Microscilla marina ATCC 23134: one gene and its partner. The protein of the gene in region 1 interacts with the protein of each later gene in a pairwise test. Links are inferred from orthologs where the notes say so. Each region holds a gene or a part of one and is shown on either strand. Other genes may lie near its edges.

Region 1 (10,801 bases):
TCGAGCACATCAGTATTTACTACGGCTACTTGTTTTTTGGGCGCCTTAATATCTTTTACCTGTGGTAACTCTCCCTCTTCTGCCTTTTTGATTGCCTCGGCGCTGGCGTCTATACAAGTAAGTACCCCATGGGTAGTCACAATATAGAGCTTTTCGTTGTGGTATTGCATAGAGTAAGCCGAACCACAAGTGGTGGCAAGTTTCCAGAGACGTTTGCCAGCTTTGTCAAAGCAATACACCGACGAGGAACTATCACCACCAAAGATAAATTCGTTATTGTCAGACGCAGCACAAGAATAAAAAGCCCCTTCGCCCTTCATTTCGGCAAGTTTTGCTCCTTCCTTGTCAAACAACTCCAGCCAAGCACTACTAGAGCCCGTTAATACAGTATCTTGAGTACGCCAACCAAACATTACGCTGCCCTTGGTGCCTTGGTTCCACAGGTTGTTACCCGTTTGTCCATCGTAACAACTCACACCGCTGCTATGCCCGTGGTATACACGCCCAGCATCGTCGCAACGCACCATCCAACCACTGGAACCAGTGCTTTTCTTGCTCCATTGCTCTTCGTCATCGTAATCAATCACAGTTACCTGTCCAGCACTGTCCGACACCCCCAGCAGCCCACTGTTGATGTCTAGCCAATAGATATCTACATCTTCTTTGATCTCATACGCTTTGCGTGGAAGCTTGCCAGTGAGGTCATATACGTTGCCATCGTCACAACCCACATAAATCCAGTCGCTGTCGGCAATGATACATTTCACCCCATCGGGCAATTTATATTGGTTGAGCACTTCGCCCTGATGGTTGAGTTTATACACCGCACCATCTTCGTTGCCCATCCAGCAAAAGCGGTCATCTATGTAAATACCAAAGGCTGCCGAGCCTGAGTCAAACTTCCATAATACAGGTGACTTTTTGGCGGTAGATTTGGTAGAAGCTATGCTACGGCGCGAAATTGCCCGTTTTTTTCTTTGCCCTATTACCGCCTCAGCATATCCTTTGCTCTTTTTGGCTTTTATTTTTTTGTTGGCTTCTTTTACCGCTGCGTCGTTGGTAGCAAAGCTTTTGGTAGACTTGGTGCCGTCAGTGCCTATGCGCCCATAGCGAATAGTAAGTTCGGTGTCATCTATTACTACTTCATAAAACTTGTGGGCAGCTCCAGTATCTTCTGAAAGCTCCAGGTATGTTTTGGTCATGGTGTTGGTTTTAATTTGGGTGGTTTGAGTAAAATTTTATTCTTACCAACCACAGTTGAGATGTTTTAATAAATTTAGTTGGCTGGCAAATATAAAGTGGTTGTATACGGTAGTTAAGGTAATAAGTTTCGAGCAATATGACAGTTTTTGGGCACACTAAAAACACGCATCACCTTTGGTTTTTGGCTTTTCTGACCAAACTTTCATATTGTGTCCAAAAATTAGTCTGCTGATCGGTCAAATCAGGTTGGTAGCTTTGCCAGAGTTGGGTTCCCTGCTTTACATTTTGCACGATCTCATTTTCCAACACTACTGTTTTTGAAGGTGAGGGAGGAGAAGTTGATATAGTCGGGGTAGACAAAGCAGCAGAGGTTCGCCCAGCTCTCATGATCGCCTTACGATACTTTATGCCCCATACATAAATAATGAGTAAGATTATAAATGGCCAAAAGTTTACCCAAAAATTGTTACTCTCAAAAAATTCGAGAAAACTTTTATATTTTTTTTCTTCGGTCTCTCCTGTTTCGTCAAGGTATCCCTGTATGCCACTTTTCCACGCATTGTATTCTGCCAATGCCTTATGGTAGCCTGCCTCAAAACCATATTTTTCTTGTTGTTTTATAAGTTGTTGGTAAGCTTGCCTCATATAAGTGTAATCGTCTAGCTCACTCGATGCATACTCTGAATCGAAATATATTTGAAACTTAGTATAATCAAAAATCATGGATTGAACGTCAGCCTTCCTTATATCGATTTTGTATAACACCTTTGCTTGCTTTACTTTCCGAAAGTCAAGAACAGCCCCGTTTTTTACCTTTACGTTTACCAACAATATATGCTGAGGCAACTGAGCCCCACTAAAGCTAACCACTTTTGCAAAAGAAGCATCAGAAAGCAATAGCTTCTTCTGAAATACTGCTTTACTAAAGTCTACCGTATCTCGAAACGACACCGCTTCAAATATGGCAAGGTCTTGAAAACTGGCTTTAGAAAAATTGACCAGGCTATCAAATCTTGCCCCATAAAAATTAGCGTTTTTGCTGAAAGTAGCATTTGATAAATTGACAGTCTTTTCAAATTTAACTCTTTCAGCTACAAAGTCTCCTAGAAAAATAGTGGATTGTGCTTTTAATGTTTGATCCAATACCCTCAACCGGTCTTTATACAAAATTTCTTGGTCTGGTATATTTTGACTGATCAAGAAATCTAACTTAAAATCACGTGTGTATTCACGCTTACTATAATCAAACATTTGTTGCGCAGGTAGAGGCAATACCCAACCCAAACACCCCGCAAAAAAAAGAAAATATTGAAGTACTTTTTTCATGAAATAAAATATGAATGATCAACATAATAATAATCAACTACGAATACTTTCGGCTACTTATCCTCTCCCTTGCTTAATCCAGCAAACTCAATACATCTTCTTTAGTCAAACTCTTGATAAAGCTCTCTTCGGTAGTAATCAGGTCTTGCGCTAAGCGCCTTTTGTTGGTTTGCAAAGCAAGAATCTTTTCTTCTACGGTACCCTTGGTAATAAATTTATAGGTAAACACCGTGTTTTCTTGCCCTATGCGGTGAGCACGATCAACCGCTTGTGCTTCAATGGCAGGATTCCACCAGGGATCCAACAAAAACACATACTCGGCAGCCGTAAGGTTGAGCCCTACCCCACCCGCTTTGAGCGAGATCAAAAACAATTGGATTTCGTCATTGGTCTGAAACTGCTCTACTTGTTGCTGGCGATTTTTGGTAGAACCATCTAAGTAAGCAAATCGCCATTGTCTTTCTTCAAACGCATTTTTTAGCAACTGTAAATGTTTTACAAACTGGCTAAACACCAACACTTTGTGCCCATTGCCAATGATGCTCTCCAGCTTATATAAAATATCATCCATCTTACCCGAACTCTCCTCATAGCCTTGATCAATCATACGTGGGTGGTTGGCAAGTTGACGCAACTTAGTAAGTCCCTGCAATAATAAAAACTGGGTTTTTGCCATTCCACTGCTTTCTATTTGCTTAAGAATCTCGTTACGGTACTGTGACTTTACTTTTTCGTAGGCTTTTTCTTGTTCGTGGGTCATGGCACAATACTGTACATTCTCTATTTTTTCGGGCAACTCAGTCGCCACCTGGCTTTTCAAACGACGTAAAATAAAAGGTTTGATAACGCTCTTGAGCTTGGCTAGTTTCTCCATGTCGTTTTTCTTCTCAATGGGCAACAAATACTCTTTCTTAAAAAATGCCTGTGAGCCTAATAAACCAGGATTAATAAATGAAATTTGTGACCATAAATCCAGTGTGGTATTTTCAAGTGGGGTTCCGGTTAAAATTAAACGATGTTTTGAGCGCAATTGCTTCACGGCTTTGGTAACTGCGGCGGAGGGGTTTTTGATTGCCTGTGACTCGTCCAGAATGACATAGTTGAACTGGTAGTCCATCAAAATGTCAATATCGATGCGTGTAATGCCATACGAAGTAACCACTAGGTCGTAATGCTGAAACTGCGCTACATTTTTTTTCCGGGTGGTACCTGTGTATACAAATATTTTGAGGTTGGGCACAAACTTATGGGCTTCTAACTGCCAATTGTAAATCAACGAAGTAGGAATAATAAGCAACGATGCCTGAGTAATTCCTTGCTCTTTTTGAGCCTGGAGCAAGGCAAGCGCCTGAATGGTTTTACCTAAGCCCATATCATCGGCAAGGCAACCACCAAAACGATACTCGTTCAAGAAATTGAGCCAGTCATAGCCCGCTTGCTGATAGGGACGCAAACTACCATTAAAACTTTGCGGGGGTTCGGCTTTGGCTATTTTCTCAAAGTCGCGGAACTGCGCCAGTTTGCGGTTCAGAGTTACCTTGGCATGTTTTCCATTTTTGAGGTCTTGAATCAAAGACAAATGGTGCTTTTTTAATTGGATATTCTCTGCATCACGCGCTTCCGAAAAAGCAAGCAATTCGGCATATTGTGCCAGCCAGGCTTCGGGTATAATGGCAATTTCGCCATTGGGCAAAGCAAACTCGGTTTTCTTTTGCAAAATAAGCTGACGCAGTTCAAAAAATGGAATTGCGAACTCACCAAACCTTACCGTAGCATAAATATCAAACCAGTCTTTGTTCTCTTTGATCTCCACCTTGATTTCTGCTTTGCCCAAAAAATATTTTTTGGTGTTACGGGTGTTTTGTTCTACCCTAAAACCGTGTTCTTCTAGCAATTGGGTATGCTCATTGATCCAACTAAAGGCCGCCTCTTTGCCCAAGAGTACATAGCCGTTTTTGAGCGGCAACTCTTGGTCTTTGAGCAATTTTATAATGTTAGTTTCATAATTTGTCTTGCGGCGTATTCTAAAAAAAGTATAATCAGTACCTTCTTGCTCTACCTCTACATTTACTTCTGGTTGTTTATCAGCTTTGAACCTAAACCGATCGTACTGAAAACTTAACTCAAACAATACCTTATAGTTACGCGGTGCATCCTTGTCATTATTACCAAACAAATCACCCGCAGCATCATCGGTATAATACTCAGAAAAAGTAAGCACAGGTTGTGCCTCGAAGCTGCGCGAAACGATTTTAAATCCCTTGGCATAAACGTCAAATGATGCTACCAGGGGTGCTACAAATTTGCGATAGTAGGTGTCTTCTACCTTGCGAGGTATCAATATAAATTTTTTGTTCAAAAAAGGCTGAATCTTTTTCCCATCTATGCCATTGGCAAAGTAGTGCAGCGTTTTGTCTAACAACAACCACGCAGGCTCATTACACACCACAATGGCATTTTTATATTGAAAATCAAGCTTTTCTCCTTGGTACTTGATCGTAGGAAAATAATGGGTATTTTCTTCGTTTCTACGAAAATGAAATAACACAGTAGCGGCTTCGGAGGCTATTTCGAGTTGTTTCCAGGTGGGTTCTCCATCACGTCCCATTTCAAACACCATTTTGTCTTCAAGCAATGATAAAATTTTTGCCCGACGCACTTTTACATAGTTGGCAATACTCTCTTGTAGTGCTTTATCGCCTTTTTCGGGATCGTATATCTTTAGAAAAAAATCATTGGTTTTTATTTTCTTGTTATAAAACTTCTTAACAATGGTTTCTTGTTGAATGGCATCAATCAGCTCTATCAGTTCATAGTCTACCTCATTGAGCCCCCGCCCAAACTCGCGGGCGTTTTGCGATGAAATGTTTTGATGCTGATAAGTAAGCTCACCTTTGGAGTTTCGCTGCACTACATAAGAGTCAAACAAATATCCCAGGTATTGGTGCTCGAACAACGAATATACTAACTGAAAGGGTTGTGTAGTGGATACTTTCATAACAAACTCATGATAATACAATGGAAAACCTCCCGATTTATTGAAGCAAACGTCGGAGAAACCAAAATTTTAAAGAATTAGACAGCATACAGCAGAGGAGGTTTTCACTTTAATTTATTGTGCAATTGAGGCAACAAAGGCATGAAGATCAAATCTACCTCTTATAAAATTTGATCAAGTTAAATGATTCGAATGAATTTGTCGAATAAACAAGGTTGCAATTCGATAAATCGCCTTATTTGGCAAAAAATAATGGTTTAAATCAAAGAAAAATATGGCGCAAGTCAAGCAAAGAAATTACATGCATAAGATATAAACATATTCTTTTTTGATCCGTAGATATATAGTATAAAGCTGACCACCTCTCATAATAATACAAAATATACTACTTTAATTTAAAGTATTCCACTTTTAAAGCTTGACAATCACTTCAATACCATTGTTTAAAGCCAAGATTTGTGGAAGTTTTCAGGCAATGTTCAACCCAATACCTGATTGCTGGATGTAAGTTTTGATATGCTTGCACCAAATATACTACGGTAAACCAACACAAATAACACTATATGCTATGAGAAATGTTCAACTAAAAAAAGGTAAGGCTGCCAAAAATCAAATACATTATGTACCCGATGCTACTTCGCTTAATGAGTATGAGATAGCTTGGGCCATTGCACATAGAAGTCACAAGAAAAATGTAGAGTACGAGGTAGATGGCGATGAATTGATTGAGTATTCGTTTGCCAAGGGGTGCTTTCACCGATGGGTAATTACTACAGTACAAGACAACAAAGTGGTATTGTCGAGTATTTGAGAAATAAGCATCAATCATCATTAGTCACCAGTTATAATGATGAAAAGCAAGAGGGTACAACCATTGCTATAAAAAAATATACTCCACTTTACAACAAGCACAAAGGGACTGATTTAATCTGAATGATAAATCAGCCCCTTTTATTATGTCAAATAAATTAGTTATTTTCTCTTATTGATGTACCTCGCCAATGTTTTGCGGGTAGATGAGTAGGTAAACAACGACACAATCTCGCGATAATTTTCGGGGTCGTGTACATAGTTGTACGCCAGTTTGGCAAACTCTAGTTTGTTGTCTTCAAAATTAAACAATTGGATCACAGTTTTAATCTGGCTCACCTTTATGCATTGCTTTTGCTTTATAAATGAGGTGGCCATAGTCATTCGCTCTTCTTCAAACGACTCTTGCTGTAATTGTTGCTTATGGGTATTAAAGGTTGCCTCACTTAGTGGTTTTGCGCATTTTTGGGCATGAACAAGTTGCCCTAAACCTACTGCTTCTATACAGGCCAACAGTGCCAAGGCAAGAAAACCAGTTTTTATTAAATGTTTCATAAGACAATTGCTTAGTTAATTATTCTATAATACGAAGTTTTTGGAGCAATTGCGCTAAAAAACAAAAAAAACCCAAGCCAATTTGTACTTACACAAATAACTCTTGGGTTAAATCAATATCTACAATAGCAAATTGAAAGATATACAAAACTTAGTTTCAGAAATAATGTTGTTGAAAGATGTTTGGTTGCTAGTAGGAACTTGGGAGTTTCATATAGTACAATGCTTTCTATCAGAGAAAATGACAATCTCATACATAAAATATTACTTTATGAATTAACAAAAACATAAAGCATTGACAGTCAAATATTTATATTTACAAAAAAAGGCAAGATTTTTTATGATAAAAAATCTTGCCTTTGTATTTACAGCCAATAGTTTGATAAACCTACCTAAAGCCCATCGCTTTTCTTGCCCGATTAAGCACTGGTGTGGCTATGTCACGGGCTTTGGTTTCACCTTCTGCCAGTTTACTGTGCAAGTCGGTCAGGTTATTCATATAATGATCAAATAGTTCGCGCTGTTTTTCGTATTTGGTCATTATCAACTCTAGCAATTCTTTTTTGGCATGTCCATAACCATAATTCCCGCCTGTATAGTTTTCACGCATTTTGGTCGCTTGGGTATCATTGGCCAACAAACCATACAGTGCAAATACGTTGCACTTGTCAGGATCTTTGGGGTCTTCTAGCGGGGTGCTGTCTGTTTCTATACCCATCACCTGCTTTTTGAGCTTTCCCTTGGGCAAAAACATGTCTATATAGTTGTTATAAGACTTGCTCATTTTTCGTCCATCGGTTCCTGGAATGGTCATCAGATCAGCATCAATACGCGCTTCTGGCAATACAAAAATCTCTTCACCATAGTGATTATTTATTCTTTTTGCCACAAAACGGGTAAACTCCAGGTGTTGCTTTTGATCTTTGCCTACTGGTACCACATCGGCATCATACAACAATATATCGGCGGCCATTAGCATAGGGTAAGTAAATAAACCTGAATTTACATTTTCGTCGCCTTCACCTCCCAATGCTTCTGACTTGTCTTTGAACGAGTGGGCAAGTTCCATCCGTGAAAACGGCATAAAACAACTCAAGTACCAGGCAAGTTCGGTTACTTCAGGTACCCTCGATTGACGGTAAAAGGTGTTCTTGTCAGTATCGAAACCAAGCGCCAACCAAGCAGCAGCTACTGCATTTACATTTCCTTCACGCACTTTTGGGTCTCTTATGGTAGTAAGCGAGTGCAGGTCTGCAATAAAAAAGAAAGATTCATTTTTTGGGTCTTCTGATAGTTCAATACCAGGCTGAATTGCACCTAGAATGTTTCCCAAATGTGGTCTTCCTGAACTTTGAATGCCAGTGAGTATCCTTGCCATTTTTTATACTAATTTTTAAATGAAGGTCACAAATATAAGAAATTTTACCAGAAAGGGGGCTTTGTCTTGTTTCAAGGCTTTAATTAACTGTTAATCAAGATGTTGTATTTCAATTTGGGATTAAAAGTAGCACTTATGCATAATTTTTCGTCTTAGAATAAGTTTACAAACCTACAGACAAATGGTCTTTTATGTTGATGGATACACCTTAAATTGATTGGGTGGCCAGTAAATCAAGTGATGATTGTTTGTATATAGTACACCATCCGCTACCCTACCGCTATATAAAGCTAAGTTTTTTTAGCACTATTTCTATAATATTAATAGAAACTATGCCTGCTAATATCAAAAAATGGGATTAATTCGTAGCTAAAAAAGTGTTTATCGCAGGTTATTCACAAATAACCTTTAAATTTGCTTCTTATTTTTCACTATATCGTATTAAAATAGGTACTTTTAAAACACTAAAAAGGCCTATAAAAATAAGTGAGAAGAGATGATTGAATGTCCCTCATTAATATAAAATAAATAGTTAATTCGATTGTAATATGATTGTAGTTACAGGTGCCGCTGGTTTTATAGGAAGTTGTTTAATTAGTAAACTAAACTCCGAAAACTATCAGGCGGTAATCGCAGTAGACAAGTTTGACAACGAAGCTAAGAATAAAAACCTGGAAGGAAAGACCATCAAAGAGCGCGTTGAACGCAACAAGTTCTTTGACTGGTTTGACAAACACCACGAAGAAGTAGAATTCATTTTTCACATTGGTGCGCGCACAGATACGACCGAGTTTAATGTTGATATCTTCAACGAACTAAATCTTAACTATACCAAAAAACTTTGGCAATACTGCTGTAAATATCACATCCCGCTAGTTTATGCATCTTCTGCTGCTACTTATGGTGGTGGCGAACACGGCTACGACGATAGCGAAGAGGTTATACCTAAGCTAAAACCTTTGAATCCTTACGGAGATTCAAAAAATGACTTTGACCTTTGGGCACTGCAACAAGACAAAAAACCTTGGTTCTGGGCAGGTCTTAAGTTTTTTAATGTGTACGGTCCCAACGAGTACCACAAAAAGCGTATGGCATCGGTAATTTTGCATGCTTTTAATCAAATAAAAGCTACTGATAAAATGAAGCTTTTTCGCTCGCACCGTGCCGATTTTAAAGACGGAGAGCAAAGCCGTGACTTTGTGTATGTAAAAGACGTGGTGGAGGTAATGATGTTTTTGATGAAACACCGCAAAGACTCTGGTATTTACAACCTGGGTACTGGTCAGGCACGTACTTTTCTTGACTTGGTTCGCAATACTTTTAAAGGAATGGGCAAAGAAGAAGACATTTCGTTTATTGATACACCCGAAGATATTAGAGACAAATATCAGTACTTTACTGAGGCTAATATGCAAAAGTTGATCAATATTGGGTATGACAAACCTTTCCATTCTCTTGAAGAAGGTGTGCAAGATTACGTAAAAAATTACCTGATGGAGCAAAAATACTTTTAAGATCAATCAATTGAAGGTTGATAGTTTTCAGCAATTTTCTATTACTTTGCCAAAATTATCAACCTTTATCTGTTGATTGTCAAACATGAATACTTACGGAAAAGCTTTTAGAATTACCACCTTTGGCGAATCGCACGGCGATGCTATTGGTGTAATCATTGATGGTTGCCCTTCAAACCTTGCACTGGATATGGAGTTTATTCAACGTGAACTAAACCGCCGTCGTCCAGGGCAGTCTAAAATAGTGACGCAACGCAAAGAACCTGATCAAGTGCAGGTCATTTCAGGAATATTTGAAGGAAAAACCACTGGAACCCCTCTTACTTTGGTTATTTGGAACCAAGACGCCAAAAGCAAGGATTACTCGCACATAGCCAATCAGTTTCGCCCTTCTCACGCTGACTATACTTATCAGCAAAAATATGGTATTCGTGATTATCGCGGAGGCGGCAGAAGCTCTGCCCGTGAAACAGCCGCGCGTGTGGCAGCAGGTGCCATTGCCAAGCAAATTTTGTGGCAACAAGGAATCAAAATCACCGCTTATACCTCGCAAGTGGGCAGTATCAAACTTACCACTCCTTATCAACACCTTGATTTTTCTCAAATAGAGCAAAACGATGTGCGCTGCCCTGACCCAACGCTTGCTACCCAAATGATAGAATGCATAAAAGAGGTGCGCAAACAAGGAGACACTATAGGTGGAGTAGTAAATGCAGTAATAGAAAACACACCTTCAGGGTTAGGCGAGCCTGTATTTGACAAACTACACGCTGAATTGGGCAAAGCAATGCTCAGCATAAATGCAGTGAAGGGTTTTGAGTATGGTAGTGGGTTTGATGGGGTAGAAATGCTCGGATCGGCTCATAATGACCTGATATATAAAGATGAATCTGGCGAAGCCCGCACCCGATCTAACTACTCTGGGGGTATTCAGGGAGGCATTTCCAACGGTGAAGATATTTATTTTAGGGTGGCTTTTAAACCTGTAGCTACACTTATGCAAGACCAGGAAAGCCT
Region 2 (16,501 bases), on another replicon or contig:
TTAAAAGCTAAAGCATTGCCAAATAATGGATGTTGGCTTTACTACAATGGCTTCTAACTAACAAAATTATAAACACTTAAAAAAAGTAACTTATAAACTTGTTAGCTACCCGTGGAACAGGACATAGCATCGGTATCTAAAGACTTGCACCTGTCGTTGCTATGGACTATCGACTGAATAAGGTGGATTATTGATAACATTTATATTATGCAGAAACATATACAAAATATTTTGTGGGCAGTTTTTATCTTGCTTTGCGCCACCTTGCCAGGGCAAGCCCAAAAACTGGACATGAAAAAGCTCAAAGGAATGAAAGCCCGTAACATTGGACCTGGTGGGATGAGCGGAAGAGTTACATCAATAGATGCCTTATATGATCACCCCAACATCATCTATTGTGGTACAGCATCGGGTGGTTTGTGGAAGTCAGAAAGTGGTGGAGTGGATTGGAAACCTATCTTTGAAAAAGAAAAAATAGCCTCGGTAGGTGCCGTAGCAGTAAACCAGCAAAACCCTCATATAGTGTGGGTAGGTACAGGAGAAGGAAACCCTCGGAATAGCCAAACCAGTGGGGGAGGGGTGTTTCGTAGCCAAGACGGTGGCAAAACCTGGAAACTAATGGGACTTGAGAAAACCCGCACCATTCACCGCATTGTGTTGCACCCAACCAATCCTAATATTGTATATGTGGGAGCGCAAGGTTCTGCCTGGGGCGATCACCCCGAGCGTGGCGTATACAAAACTGTAGATGGCGGAAAAACCTGGAAAAAAATACTTTCTGCCAACGACCGCACCGGGGTAGCCGATATGGTGATGGATCCTACCAACCCTAACAAACTCATCGTAGCCTTATGGGAGTTTCGCCGTTGGCCTTATAAGTTCAAATCAGGGGGCAAAGGTTCAGGTTTGCACGTAACCTTTGATGGTGGCGAAAGCTGGAAAAAACTTAGCAGTAAAGATGGTTTGCCTAAAGGCAACTTGGGTAGAATGGGGCTTGCCATTGCTCAGAGTAATCCCAATGTAGTATATGCTTTTATCGAAGCTAAGAAAAATGGCATTTATAAATCTACCGATGGAGGGCTTAAGTGGCGCAATGTGGGGGCTAAAGGTCCTTTTGGCAATCGCCCTTTTTATTATGCCGACATTTATGTAGATACCCAAAACGAAAATCGTTTGTATAGTCTGTGGTCTAATTATTCGCGTAGCGAAGATGGCGGAAAAACCTGGAAAATGATTGGTGGGTATATGAACAATGTACACCCTGACAACCACGCCATGTGGATTCACCCTAAAAATAGTAAACTCATGATGCTGGGCAACGATGGTGGAATGTACATTAGCCGCGACCAGGCAAAGACCTGGAGGTTTATGAATAACATTGCAGTAGCGCAATTTTACCACATCAATGTTGACAATGCTACGCCTTACCATGTATATGGTGGTATGCAAGACAATGGTTCTTGGGGTGGCCCTGCCTATGTATGGCGCAGGGGAGGTATTCGTAATAGTTATTGGCAAGAGCTTAGTTTTGGTGATGGTTTCGACGTAGTACCTACTTCGCCTACTACTGGTTACTCTATGTCACAACAAGGTTTTATGGGACGATACGACCGTAAAACCGGAAGCCAGGAACTGCTACGTCCTGTGCACCCCGAAGGCAAAACTTTGCGCTTTAACTGGAACGCGGCAATTGCTATAGACCCTTTTGATAAAAACACGGTATACTTCGGTAGTCAATATGTACACAAAAGCATCAATGGTGGTGAAGACTGGAATATTATTTCGGAAGACTTGACCACCAACGACCAGGAAAAACAAAAAGAAAGCAACAAAACCGGAGGCTTGACCCCTGACATTACGGGTGCCGAAAACTTCAACTCTATTTTGGTCATTGAGCCCAGTCCTAAAAAGCAAGGCTTGTTATGGGTGGGTACCGACGATGGCAAACTACAGATTACCCGCGATGGGGGCAAAACCTGGGAAGATTTGACCAGCCGCCTGAAGGGAGTACCCGCCGGAAGCTGGATTCCCCAAATCAGGGCATCTAAGTACAACGAAGGCGAAGCGTTTGTAGTGATTAACAACTATCGTCGCGATGATTGGAAGCCTTACTTATTGCACACCACCAACTATGGCAAAAGCTGGAAGAACCTGGTAGACACCGACAAAGTATGGGGGTACATGCGCTCGTTTGTGCAAGACCCGGTAGAACCTAAGCTCATGTTTGCAGGTACCGAGTTTGGGTTGTATGTAAGCATAGACGCAGGCGCAAATTGGACAAAATGGACAAATGGTTACCCTACAGTATCTACTATGGATATGGTGATTCATCCCCGCGAGCACGATTTGGTGATTGGTACTTTTGGCCGTGCAGCGTATGTATTAGATGACATTCGCCCTTTGCGGGTGCTTGCCAAAGAAGGTAGCAAAAAAGTAATGGAGCAAAAAATCAAAGTATTTACTCCACCTACTGCAGTACTGGCAAGCTATCAGCAAGGTGCTGGCGGGCGTTTCTTTGCGCAAGGTGAGTTTGCCGGGCAAAACCGTCGTCGTGGTGCAATGTTGAGTTTTTGGGTAAGCAAGCCCCAAAAGAAGGGTGGTCAGAAAGCCAAAGCAGACAGTAAAACGAAAACTGCTACAAAAGACCCTAAGGATAAAAAGAAAATGAAGAAAAAAGGCAAGCAGGTTAAACTAGAGGTATTTGATGAAAGTGGTACTTTGATTCGAACGCTTAAAGTAAAGCCCCGCAATAACGGCTTAAATCGTACTTACTGGAGGTTAGATCGCAAAGGAGTTCGTTTTCCTTCTTATCGCAACGCAGGGCGTAAACGCCGAGGCAAAGGTGAGCCAGGTGGTGCCAGAGTGGTTCCAGGTACTTACAAGATACGTATGAGCTACTTGGGGCAAAAAGACTCTACTACCATTAAGGTAATAGCTGACCCACGCAAGAGTGAGCCAATAAGTGTAGCAAAAGCAAAGCTTGAAACTGCAGAGAAAATGATGCAAAAGGTAGCGGTATTAACCAAAGCCGTAAACCGCATGAAAGAAGCGAAAAAAACTATGAAAACAGCCATGGCACAGCTCAAAGGTCAAAAAGGTGATGGCGTGAAAGCAGCTCGCAAGAAAGGCAAAGACACCAAAAAGAAAATGAAAAAGCTAATGGAAATGGTGCTGGGCAAACAAAAACAAAAGGGAATCAACCGCAACCCAAAACTAGTAACCCAACAATTAGGCATGGCATCTTACTATATGAGCAATGCTTTTGGTGCGTTTAACAGCAACCAGAAAAACATGATGCGTCTTGCCGAAAAAGCAATGAAGGATGCTGTGAATCAAATCAATGAATTTTTTGCCACAGACTGGAAAGAGTTCCGTACTGCGGTAGAAAATGCCAAACCTAAACTGTTTAAAGACTATCAACCTTTGAAAATGGACTAACTTTTTAGAATTTGTCAATCAAAGTATATAACGCCACTGGAGCATACTCTAGTGGCGTTTTTGCGTTGACTAAAATTTAATGTTTTGAATGTCAGGTTTTTATGTATTTTTGGCTAATTTTTTTAGCAATTGATTTTTTTAATTAGCATAAACTATTAACTTTGTGTCAGCATAGTCCAAAAATGTTGGGGGTAGGTCCTTTAATTTAATTAAAGGGCTTCCTTCAATTTTTTTCCTCCCCTCCCTCTCCTTATATATTTTCAATACTCCCTCACTTATACAACCAAATGTAAACACACACACACATTAAAATAAGTATGTACCCATTTGATTTTTAGCTCGTCCTCAGGTGTTAATTTCCACACCATAGCTATGAACTATGTATTGATATTCCCAAAAAGCATAGTTTCATTCCATAAAAACATAAATACGATGTTTCCTAAAATCAATGTATTTCGTAAATTTAAAACGAGAAATTATAGTTTTTCGAATTTTATCCTAAAAATGGGAGCCATCTCTAAGCAATTAGTACCTCTAACAAAGTGAAATGAGGGCAACCTAAATCATTGCACCATGAAACAAATTCAAGCTCTAGCACGCGCAGGTTATATTACAGCCTGTATACTTACTGTTGTAGGAGTATATGCTTGCCTTAGTCGTTACATTTTACCTGAAGGAGTACATCTCTGGTTATCCAATATTTTATATGGTACAGACTATACCCGCGATGCATTACCTGCGCTTGCCTCTAAGCCTGGCATTGAAGTAGTACACCGTATTTTTGGTGCAGCATACCTTATCATAGGGCTCATGCAGTTTAGCAAAAGTTTTCGCCGAAAACGTCCTCAATTGCACCGTACTTTGGGCAAAATATTTATGGTATTCAGTATTACAGGAGCTGTGTCTGGCATCTTGTTCGCCATTTTAGTGCCTTTTGCTGGTGTAGTAGAACTGATACCCGTATTGCTATTTGCTTCGTTTATGATATATGCCACTTATAGAGCCTATGCCCATATTCGTAGGGGGGAGGTTACTCAGCACCGCGAATGGGTTGCCCGTAGTTATGCTATAGGTTTAGGAGTTGCTTCTATCCGAGTGGTGTTTTTAATCTTGAAACAAATGATCATAGCGAACGATCGCGATATTTTGATGGCAGCATTTTGGCTAGGTTGGATACTTACCCTAAGCGCAGTAGAAGTATATAATCAAATGTTACAGGCACATACCAATAAACGTAAAGCAAAAGCTACGGCATAACTTTATCAAACCACAGGAAAACTGTTGTTCCGCAGTACTAAGTCTTGTGTAGAGGAAAACTAATGGTAAACGTAGTACCTTTGTCAGGCTCGCTTGTTACGCTAATGTCAGCCTTCATCGCCTCCAGTTGAGTTTTTACCAAATATAGCCCAAAACCTTTGCCTGGGCGTTTGGGGTGAAAACGTTGGTATAAATTAAAAATTTTCTGTTTGGCATAATGCATCTCAATACCCAGCCCATTATCAGCAACAGTAATGAACACCTTTTTTTTCCTTTTATAGTGTGCAATACGAATCATTGGGTCTTCATCGTCTTTACTGTATTTGAGCGCATTATGAATCAAGTTGTAAAAAATACTTTGAAAATAAGGGCGTACCCCGTTTAAAGTCAAAGGAGCAAATTGATCAATATTGATCGTAGCATTGGTTTTATCTATGTCATCTTGCAACGACTGAATAGTTTGCATGAGCAAGGCTCTTAATTCTACCTTTTCAAAGTGTTGGTCTACTCCATTGCGTACGTCCAGTATAGTTACCAAATCACGAATTACCTGATCGAGCTCATCTATGCTTAGTTTTAAAAACCCTACTATATCAGGGGCTACTCCTTTGGGCATAATTTGCAGTAAACCTTGAATACGAGCAATAGGACCACGGATGTTGTGGGCAGTAATAAAAGCAAATTGTTCTAGCTTGGTGTTTTGTTCCAATAAATCTTCATTGAGTTGAGTGAGGTTTTGGGTACGTTCCCTTACCTTGTCTTCCAGGTTTTCCCTGATGGCCTCCAGCAATTCATTTTTCTCAATCAACATCTCTGCCTGTGTTTGTAGCTCCTCATTTTGAGCCTCAATTTCATTATTTTTGGTTTCTACCTCTTGGGTACGTTGCTTTACAGTGGCAGTAAGTTTTTGCGCTTTACGCTCTAATTGCCGGGTGCGAATAATATATAATACAAACACCAGCCAAAAAGCAAGCCCTGCACATAAGGCTACAAACCACCATTGCCGCCACAAAGGATGGGTAATGATTACTGTAACTTTGAGTCCCTTGTTTTCCCACTGCCCTTCCGAGTTAGCCGCCTTAACCTCAAGTTGATAAGTACCAGGAGCAAGGTTATTAAACTGAATATAGCGGCGTTTGCCCATTTCTATCCAGCGTGTATCAAGCGGCGTCATTTTGTATTTATAACGAGTATGCCCTGGCAACGAATAACCCAAGCCGGCTACTTCAAACGAAAACTTACGTACTGTTGATCCCAGGGTAACTAAGCCTGCTTGAGCAATTCTTTCCACACCAAAACTTTCGTCAAGACGAAGCCCTGGCTTACCGTCTATGGTAAAGCCAATCAAAGTGGTTTTTGGAATGTACCGTTGGGTTTGTAAAGCAGTACCAGGAGCAAAATAAGTGAGCCCGTTAATGCCCCCAAAATACATTCTGCCGTAAGGCGATTTGAAAAATGATGCCGTATTAAACTCGTCACTCTGGAGTCCATCGGTTTCTCTGAAATTTCTGAATTGTCGGGTTTTGGTATTAAAAAAACTGAGTCCTTTGTTGGTACTTAGCCATAGGTGTTGGCGGCTATCTTCTAATATACCATACACTACCAGGTTAGGTAAACCATCCTTTTTGCCATAATGCGTTGACTTGTGGCTTTTAGGGTTATATAAGGTCAAACCTCCCCCCCAGGAGCCTATCCATATTCGTTGTTTCGAGTCTCTAAAAATGTGGGTAATAATGTTAACCTGAACAGGAGATTGGGAGTTACCAGCTTTAAAATGATGTTTCAGTTGTCCTCGCTGATCAAACTCCCGCAGCCCCAATCTGGAGCCCTCTAGAAACCCCTGCAGCAAGGGTAGGCAAGTGTTTACTGATTTGGTATAGCTCAAGTGGGTCAATTGCTTGGTTTGGTAATTCCACAATTTAGTCCCTGCATCAGTAGCCAGCATAAGGGTATGAGGCGCTATAAGTAATATTTGATTGATCCCGATATCTCTGCTAAGTACTTGGTTGTCTACATTGATAAACTGGTCATTTTCAAGTTTCCACAAACCATCTTGAGAGCCAAGCCAAAGCCTTTGGGTGCTATCAGCTACAATACAATTGATGCGATTGCTACGTACACTGGCATTATTGGTGAGTACCCTTGATTTTTTGTTGAACAAATCAATGATATTTAAACCTAGTGCAGTACTTACATAGAGTAGGGTATCATTGGCGGTATAAATTGCCTGTGTGTACATTTCATCAAGGGTAACACGTGTATTAGGAAAAGCACCAATGTAGCCAAAACGCGATAGGTTAAGGTCTAATTTGTTGAGTCCGTAGCCATTGGTACCCAACCAAATAATGCCATCCTGTGACTCATATACTGAGGTAACCAAATCTCTGGATAAGCTAAAAGGGTTGTTTTTTTCGTAAGTGATATTACTCAGGTATTTGCCTTTGGTATCCAAAATGCTCACATTTCCCCACGACATCCACACTTGGTTATTAGATAACTCTTTCATTGCTGTCACTACCTTTTGACCTTTTGCCTGTGGTACCTTCCTGAAAACCTGTTCCAGTGCATCAAATACATAAGCATTTTCGTGTACCGATCCAATCACTACATTTTCTGAAGTTTTAATTACATAAGTAGGTGCTTGCTTACTGGCAAGACGTAGAGTCCAGCTTACTTTATTGTCCCTTATTCGTGCTTGGTAAATTCCTTGGTGGGTAGCAATCCATTCGCTGATGGGGGCATCAAAGGCAATGGCATATACATGAACTCCCTTAAACTTTTCGTAGCGTTTAGGTATGCTCACTTTGTGAGTGTTGGCATTGAACAAAATTACCCCTTTAGAGGAGGTAAGCAATGCTTCTTGTGAGTTTTTCCAATAAATTTTTTTGATAATCAGGGGTTCACTTGAGGCATTTTGGGGAAGTGCTATTGGGTAAGATACAAAGCTGTCTTGGTTTACCTGATACCTAGACAAAAAGCCTGGAGTGCTAATCCATAAGTTTTTTTGAGGATCGAGCGACAATTGCATAATGGTGCTATTGGGCAAACTTTGAGGGTTGTCTGCTTGATGATAATACTGTTTGAATGTATACCCATCGTAGCGGTTAAGCCCATCGCGACTACCCACCCACAAAAAACCAAAACGATCTTGAATGATAGAAGAAACAGCAGATTGTGACAAGCCCTCTTTTACCGTAATTTTTTTGAAACGGAAATTAAACTGAGCGTAACCAAAGTAGTTGCTCAGGCACATAAAAACTATGATTATAGAGATCCTACATCTCATATAGTTCTTTTGAGTTTGAATGAAGCATTTGTTTAAAACTCCTCCTTATTTGCCAAATAATTATAGTCTTGCAGTATTGTACGTAAAAAAGGCATGGGTTGACCATCATAAGTGATATTGAGTGTTTCTTGTATCTTTTGAGCCAGCGAGTGAAAAATTTGAGGGTCACGTATTTTTTTACGTTTTGCTATGAGATCTTTGATAATATTAATGTCATTATCAGACAATATCAACACCTGTTCATAAGTAGGTTGGTAATGTTCATCGTCTATAGTCTTAAAAATACGTCTAAGATCGGCAAGCTCTATTTTGGGTTTTACTTTTACTACTGTAGTACCTGCGGCCATGTCTGCCAAACGCTGCCCTTTGCCATTGACCGAGAGGGCTATAACCGCCACAGCACCTTGCAATAAGTAAATGTCTACAATACGCAATACCCAACGAATGAGGTAATGAGTAACAGTAGGTTGAGAACCATCTACGCATATCACCTTTATTTTTCTTTGTTTCTTACCCACAGTTTGCCCGTTGAAAAATACCTCGGAAGCCAATGTATAAAATAACACAGGTAAAAATAAAATTACCCGAAAGGGGACAAAAAGATGGCTCTGTACGAGTGATTCACCCAGGTGGTACAAAATAAAAAGGGCCACAATAAGGTAGGCCACAATAATAGCAAGATCGATAAGAAAAGCGAGTATACGATCACCAATGCTGGCTAGGTCATAATCTATTTGAACATTTTGGGTAGTTTCAATACTAACTCTACTCATCTTTTCATTGTTTTTGCGTACATTAGCAAAGAGCAGCAAGGTATGAGCCGCAAATTACAAGTTATTAAACGCTTTTTTAACCTGTTGAGACGAACAAAAAAAGTGAAAATTCATGCGTGAAACCACCTTTGTAAAGAAAAATATAGATAAATGGGAAAAGTTTGAGAACTTATTAAAGAAAAAACGTCCCAACCCCGATCAACTGGCCAATTTGTTTATCGAAATCACTGACGACTTGGCTTATGCCCGCACCAATTACCCCAGAGGCAAGACAACCGCCTATTTGAACAACCTTGCCGCCAAAGTTCACCAATCTATTTACCGTAATCGTCGCGAAGCTGGAAGCCGCATCATCAGCTTTTGGCTATATGAGTTGCCCCAACTATTTCGCAGCGTACACAAAGAGTTTTTCTATTCTTTTCTTATCTTTTTTATTGCTTGTTTGCTGGGGGCGCTTTCTACAGCCTATGACGATCACTTTGCCCGTTTGATATTAGGGGATGGTTATGTAAACATGACATTGCGTAACATAGAAAACGGTGACCCTATGGCAGTGTATAAGGGGACTCATCAAAACGATATGTTTTTTTCTATTACTATGAACAATATCAGGGTGGCTTTTAACACCTTTGCCTTGGGTTTACTTTTCTCGTTTGGCACTGGGTATTTTCTCATGGTAAATGGCTTTATGTTAGGAACTTTTCAGTTTTTTTTCTATCAAAAAGGGCTACTTTGGACATCAGTGTTAAGTATATGGATACATGGCACGCTCGAAATCTCTGCAATTATTATTGCCGGAGCAGCTGGTTTTGCTTTAGGCAATAGCATTTTATTTCCGCGTACCTATTCACGAAGTGTATCTTTTAGACGAGGAGCGGTCAAAGGAACAAAAATTATTGTAGGTCTTGTACCAGTGTTTATCATTGCTGGTTTTCTCGAAAGTTTTGTCACCCGTCTTACTGACGCCCCCATTTTTCTGAAGCTACTCATTATTGGAGTGTCAGCTGCTTTTATTGTTTATTACTTCATTATTTATCCTATTAAACTAGACAAACAAGCGCAAATTAATCCAGTGAACTATTTTGGTATGCAAGAGAAGGTAACAGAAGAAGAGAAAGAGAGCTTGGTATAAGTAAAAGACCTGGGCAAAGCATAAAAAACGATCAGCTAGTTAACTGATCGCTTGAAGTTACTCTACCCAGCTTTTTTCAAGTACCGTCATCGCCTCAACTCGTGAAGGCACGAGCTGATCGAAACCTTCAAAAATAATGTTTCCAGACGCTGTGATGAGGTGATTTAGCTTTGCTGAGCACCGACATTCATCGGTATCTAAGGATTCGTAAACTCGGTTGTGGAGACACAAACCGAGGCGAAAAAAAATAGTAGGGTAGAGTAGTTTGAAGTACTTCCTTTTTTAAGGAAACTTTGGGAATTTATCAAAGTCGGGTTTTCTTTTCTCCAAAAAAGCATTGCGTCCTTCTTCTGCCTCTTCGGTTTGATAAGCCAAGCGGGTAGCTTCACCAGCAAACACTTGTTGTCCTACAAGCCCATCATCTATGAGGTTAAAAGAAAACTTAATCATTTTGATTGCAGTGGGGCTTTTTTGCAAAATCTCTTGTGCCCATTGATACGCCTCGTTTTCTAACTCGTCATGAGGTACTACAGTATTCACCATTCCCATTTGGTAAGCTTCTTCGGCAGAGTAGCTTCTTCCTAGTAAAAAAATCTCACGAGCACGTTTTTGCCCAATCTGACGTGCCAGGTAAGCCGATCCATACCCCCCATCAAAACTTGCTACGTCCAAATCGGTTTGCTTAAAGATAGCGTGCTCTTTGCTGGCAAGCGTCAGGTCACATACTACATGCAGGCTATGCCCACCACCTACTGCCCAACCAGGGACTACCGCAATCACGATTTTGTTCATAAAACGGATCAATCGCTGTAAATCCAATACATTGAAGCGTGCAATGCCATCTAAGCCCTTATAACCTCTGGCACTTCGGGCATTTTGGTCACCCCCCGAACAAAAAGCATACTTTCCATCCTTAGGCGAAGGCCCTTCACCAGTCAGCAAAATTACACCAATTTCGTTGCTCTCGTGTGCATCGGTAAATGCATCCAACATCTCGGCAATGGTTTTGGGACGGAACGCATTCCTTATTTCAGGACGGTTAAATGCAATGCGCGCTACTCCATTGAGTTTTTTATAAGTAATATCTTCGTATTCTTTGACGGTTTTCCAATCTAAAGCCATATTGTTTGCAGATAGTTTATTGAGTAATTTTACAAAAAAATAAAGGTAAAAAAGTTAGTGGTAAGCTAAAAAAATAGCCAAGCTTTAGTTATAGCTCACTATAAGGAAAATGATGGTTATTTGCCAGTAAATATTTTCTTTTTATCTTTTCAGAAATAACGACCAATCAAAAAATGGAAGAATATTACCAAAGCATAGAAGATTTTATCTTGACGCAAATGCCGCATACCCCACAAGACATTTACAATAAAGTTCGCTTACACGGTTATATAGGACAACACAAAGCAGTACAGGCCATTAGCCTCATGGCTTGCCGCCATATTCGTCGTCTTAAGAACGTGTTTGTAGACAAAATACCTAAAGATGAATTGCCACCCAAAGACAACTATTTACTGGTAGGCCCTACCGGGTCAGGCAAAACCTACTTAGTCGACATTGTTTTCAACAAAATTCTTCACTTACCCACTACTGTGATTGATATCACCTCTTACTCCGAAACAGGGTATATTGGGCAAGATGTGGTATCTATACTTACTCGCCTGGTAAACGCAGCAGATGGTAACTACGACCTTGCCGCCTTGGGAGTAGTATGTTTGGATGAGTTTGATAAGTTGTCTACCAGTAAAAACAGTGCAGTATTTGCCGGGCAAGGCACTACTAAAGATGTCAGTGGTTTTGGTGTGCAAAAAGAGCTGTTAAAAATACTGGAAGGTGCCGAGGTAGATGTTCCCGAAGAGTTGAGTCATTCGGCGTATGCTCCCCGCGACACTATGAGCACCGAATTTATCTCTTTTGTAGCGTTGGGTGCCTTCTCAGGCATTACCAAAACCATTAATCATCATAACCAACAAATAGGCTTTGGCAGCAAAACCGAAACCGCTTATACCGATGCCATTGCCTATCAATTAAACGAAAATGACCTGAACAAAACCGTCTATTTTCAAGAGTATGGTATTATGCCAGAGCTTATTGGGCGTTTCTCACGCATTGTTCCCTTTCATCCTTTAGACAAAGCACACCTTCAGGATATTTTGGTAAAAAATACCCTCAAGCGCTATGAAAAAGAACTAGCCTTGGTAAAATCATCATTGAAAATAGACGATGATGTGCTTGAAAAGATCGTAGATCAAGCTATAGAAATGGAAACGGGAGCACGTGGGTTACGCACCTCCTTGTTTGGTTATATAGAAGATGCCTGTTTTGAATTGTATTCTCATCTGGAGCAGCAAAATACCAAAATTCATCTGTTTTTGGAAAAAGATAAAATCCAATGGGAGATTGTATAAAAACGACTTGCTTTCAGGCAACCAAACAACTGACTGATTGATCACCTTTGTGTCTTTATCAAAGAAGCCTTAAGAAGCCTTTGGTGACTTTTAAGTTCCTTTTCGAGAAGTTTAATTTTGGCCTTGTAGTACAGGCTTGAGTCTGTTTTGGGGTGTGCCGATACCTTGGTATGACTAGTGGGTCTGTAAGACACCAATAAGAAAAAAGCGATCCCTCCGATGATCATAAATAATACTCGGAGGAGTTTCCTCTGTGATTCCACGTTTGTAGGTGATTAAGTAAATAAAAAAACCGCTTTTAAACGATGGTTTAAAAGCGGAGCACAAAGTTAATGCTTTATTTTATAAATAGTGTTATTTATCTCTGCCACTTTCGGCTTTTTGAGTAGGTTTTTGCAATATTTCGGCCACCCTCTTTAAAGAGTCATGTTGATTTAACAACTTTTCATAAGCGGCTTTAGTAGCTTTCAGCTTATTTTTTAAGTGATAAACCTGGGGTAAGTCGCCCTGCACGGGTTTACTTACCTTACGAGCAGCCACTGGCCTATGAACAGGTTTGTTGGCTTGAGATAACTTGGCCGTATGTTTTGCTTGAACAGCCTGCTTGGTTGGTACTTGTTTTTTTTGTGGTTCGGGAGTTTGTTGCTTTTTTACCAAGTATGATGTAAGCCCAAACAATCCGACAAAAGCAATAATAGTTAGTAAAACATTGACAAATTTGCGTTGTGATTTCACAGGATTTAATAGTTTTTTTGAACAATTACTGTGCTCATAAAAGGCATTGCCATACTAATAAATAATGGTAGTAGTAACTGGCAACACACTTCGAAGTTTATTCTTCTCAGCGGAAGATAATCGGTTATTCGCGACGTTCAAAAGCTTTAATTTTTTGAGTTGACCAATGTTAGCAGGTATGGTAGATATTTGATTAAAGCTTAAGTTAAGTTCCTCAAGATTAGATAATTGGCTAATCTCTACAGGAAAATTGGTTAGTTTATTTTTGCTTAAATTGAGTTTCTTCATCTTTTTCCAGGCAGCAATGCCAGTTGGCAATCTACTAAGGGCATTTTGCTGCAAATTCAACTCCTCTAACTGTTGAAGGCGGGTAATACCCGAAGGTATTTGAGAAAACTTATTTTTTCGCAAGTTGAGAGAGGTCAGCTGGTTAAGCGAAAAAATATGTGAAGGAAAAACCTTGAATCGGTTTTGACGAAGGTTGAGCTTTTTTAGGTTAGCCAACTGAGTAAAAGACATAGGCAAAGTAGTGATGCGGTTTGCCTGAAGGTTTAGTTCCTGAAGCTGGGTCAGTTGACCAAACGATTTGGGCAAATTTGTAATGCCATTGGCGGTAAGATCAAGAGTTTGGAGTTGAGTAAGTGCTCCAATTTTATTTGATATTTTTGACAAACGGTTAAACTTGATATTTAATGAGCGAAGCCCACTCATATTTGCCATTACATCAGGAATGTCTTCCAGTAAATTATATTCAAGATTTAGCCTCCTCAAATACTTCATCTTTGCCATTTCAGTGGGCAAAGATGTCAGTTTATTGTTTTTCAGATTAAGTACTTGTAGATAGTCCAACGAATCGGCAATTACTGGTGGTAGTGAATCGAGCTCACTATAAACCATTTCCAGTACCTGTAGATTACGCAATTTGAGGATGTCTTTGGGAAAATAAGTAAACTTCTTGAGTGGAAAATCAAGCACAAAAACACTGTCTACATTTTTGAGTGCTTCTTTCAAGGAATGATAAGCCATTTGATCAGATAAATCTTTAGGCTTAAGCAAAATTCGCTTTCTTTTTTTAGTAGAGTCTTTAGTTACAGGAGTAACAGTAGTGGTAGTATTTTCTGTTTTATCTTTATCACGGTTACGTTTGCGACGTTGAGCATTAACAGTGTCTACCAAAAGTCCTGAAAGCAGGCATAAAATGAGTATTTTTCTCATCATAATTAATAGATATTATAAGCTTTAGAGCTTGTATAAGTTTCACCTTCAGAATCAAAAATTACTTTCAAACCAGTTGATGAAATTTAAACAAGCACTTGGGTGCCTTCAAAAACTACTTTTGCTACAAAAAGGTTGCTTAATCATTTCTTTTTTTCACTCTTTTTGTCATTGCTCAAGAAGCAATTAACTAAAAACAAGTGATTGATGGCTGGCACCCTGCAAGGTTATACACTAAATAACGCAATTATAACGCAATTAGTCAAATAAACCGGGCGATTTATTGGGCAGAGTTTTACCCAAATGTTGGTAGGCTTCTTCAGTAGCCTCTCTTCCTCTGGGAGTTCTTTTAATAAACCCTTGCATGATTAAAAATGGCTCGTACACTTCTTCTATGGTCTCTGCCTCTTCGCCACAGGCAGTAGCAATGGTAGACAAACCCACTGGACCACCCCTAAACTTGTCTATAATGGTAGTCAAAATTCGATTATCCATTTCGTCCAGTCCTTTTTGATCTACCTCTAAAGCATCCAACGCCATTTTGGCTATTTCTAGAGTAATAGTGCCATCACCCTTTACTTGAGCAAAATCACGGGTACGACGCAACAGGTTATTGGCAATACGTGGAGTACCCCGGCTACGAAAAGCAATCTCATAAGAAGCATCATGCTCAATAGGGGTGCCCAATATAGCACAAGAACGACGCACAATAGTAGATAGTAAGTCGGCATCATAGTACTCAAGGCGTGCCTTGATACCAAAACGAGCCCTTAGCGGAGAAGTAAGCAAACCTGCTCTGGTAGTAGCGCCAATCAGTGTAAAAGGATTTAACGCAATTTGTATAGTACGGGCACTTGGTCCTGAATCGAGCATAATATCAATCTTGTAGTCTTCCATTGCCGAGTACAAGTATTCTTCCACTATAGGGTTCAAGCGGTGAATTTCATCAATAAACAACACATCATTCGTTTCCAGATTGGTCAATAGCCCCGCTAGGTCACTGGGTTTGTCTAGTACAGGGCCAGAGGTGATTTTGATTTCAGTGCCTAATTCATTGGCAATAATGTTTGACAAAGTAGTTTTACCCAAACCGGGAGGGCCGTGGAGCAATACATGGTCTAAGGCTTCTTCACGTTGTTTGGCAGCTTGTACAAAAATCTTCAGGTTAGTTACAATTTTACCCTGCCCCGAAAAGTCATCAAAGTTGAGAGGACGCAAGGCTTTTTCAATCGCCTGATCACCCTCACTTAGTTGGTCTTTATCAGCCTGTATATGCTCGTTTCTTAGGTTCTCCATAATACAAATATACTAACGTGAGCAACACACAGGCAAACACTTGCTCATATTTTTGGCAAAAAGCCAATGAGAACTTTCTAATAGCATTTGCCTTCAGTAAATATGTTTTGTAATTTTCGGGTATGATTGCAGAAGTATTGGAACAAGACAGCCAGAGATTAGTTTTACACGTCAAAGGCAGGCGCAAAAACTTGAGTTTTGTTCTCAAGATAGGTGTAGCCATTATGGTTGTATTACTTATACTACTTAAGCTTATTGGTATCAATTGGTGGCTGGCAATATTGATGGCTTTAGGCGGTGCTGTGCCTTTTGTGATTGTGCTTACTACTTTGTTTTTGAGGGTTTTCAAACCTTCCCGTTATTTTGTGTTTGACAAAGCCTGGAACTTGTTCCAGTATATGAGGTTTGCTCTGGACGAAAAAGGAGAGAAAATAATGGAGACTTCTTTGTCTTCTTTGAATAAAATAGAGGGGGTATATGACAAAAAAACAGCCCAGGAGGTATTGTTACTTGCGTTTGACACTGACGATCCAATTATCTTATGTGAAGCCCCTGAAAGAGGTAGTACACTTGCTGACAAAGAGCATATTCTCTTGTTTTTGAAAGGTTAACGCCTCCTTGGGAAATGTATAAATAAACCTGAGTAAAATTGAAAAAAGTTAAAATAAATCTTTTATTTGTACAGGGAGCTATGTAAATTCTCTTTCCAACCTTTGCTGGTTATTGATCACACAAAATCAATGACCAAAGCCTTTTCGTCAACTAATATTTCAACAAAAAGCCCATGGGACATCGAACCAACTATATTTTGATAGAAAATAAAGAACATGACATTTACTATGCACACTGGGACGCCAACATCATAGGGCGCAAGCTTTTTTATGGACCAGACTCACTCGTACAATACATTAGACCCTTAAGTGTATCTGAAAAGCTGCTGGATACTGTTTGGGGCGAGGGA

What was found.
Region 2: the proteins of rfaD (region 1) and M23134_RS18190 interact in binary tests that used the Escherichia coli proteins (3 or more experiments, as listed by UniProt). The link is inferred for Microscilla marina ATCC 23134 from one-to-one orthologs.

What each region holds. Positions count from the first base shown.
Region 1 is NZ_AAWS01000011.1:72,731-83,531, reverse strand. The notes cover bases 7,993-10,801. They hold rfaD (ADP-glyceromanno-heptose 6-epimerase), read left to right. Parts: upstream 7,993-8,818; coding sequence 8,819-9,784; downstream 9,785-10,801. Other genes in these bases: aroC (chorismate synthase), read left to right, coding at 9,870-10,801; trpS (tryptophan--tRNA ligase), read right to left, coding at 7,993-8,270. Also shown: M23134_RS11935 (WGR domain-containing protein), read right to left, coding at 1-1,202; M23134_RS11930 (pentapeptide repeat-containing protein), read right to left, coding at 1,372-2,529; M23134_RS11925 (DEAD/DEAH box helicase), read right to left, coding at 2,603-5,527; M23134_RS11920 (hypothetical protein), read left to right, coding at 6,096-6,338; M23134_RS11915 (DUF4476 domain-containing protein), read right to left, coding at 6,500-6,892; more of trpS, read right to left, coding at 7,281-7,992. UniProt on the Escherichia coli protein: Catalyzes the interconversion between ADP-D-glycero-beta-D-manno-heptose and ADP-L-glycero-beta-D-manno-heptose via an epimerization at carbon 6 of the heptose.
Region 2 is NZ_AAWS01000019.1:1,470-17,970, forward strand. The notes cover bases 9,089-11,972. They hold M23134_RS18190 (1,4-dihydroxy-2-naphthoyl-CoA synthase), read right to left. Parts: upstream 11,009-11,972; coding sequence 10,169-11,008; downstream 9,089-10,168. Other genes in these bases: M23134_RS18185 (stage II sporulation protein M), read left to right, coding at 9,089-9,886; M23134_RS18195 (AAA family ATPase), read left to right, coding at 11,182-11,972. In the rest of the region: M23134_RS18165 (WD40/YVTN/BNR-like repeat-containing protein), read left to right, coding at 208-3,438; M23134_RS18170 (DUF2306 domain-containing protein), read left to right, coding at 4,012-4,695; M23134_RS18175 (sensor histidine kinase), read right to left, coding at 4,733-7,981; M23134_RS18180 (RDD family protein), read right to left, coding at 8,014-8,754; more of M23134_RS18185, read left to right, coding at 8,867-9,088; more of M23134_RS18195, read left to right, coding at 11,973-12,294; M23134_RS18205 (hypothetical protein), read right to left, coding at 12,649-13,029; M23134_RS18210 (leucine-rich repeat domain-containing protein), read right to left, coding at 13,084-14,247; Holliday junction branch migration DNA helicase RuvB, read right to left, coding at 14,503-15,540; M23134_RS18220 (hypothetical protein), read left to right, coding at 15,663-16,151; M23134_RS18225 (hypothetical protein), read left to right, coding at 16,325-16,501. UniProt on the Escherichia coli protein: Converts o-succinylbenzoyl-CoA (OSB-CoA) to 1,4-dihydroxy-2-naphthoyl-CoA (DHNA-CoA).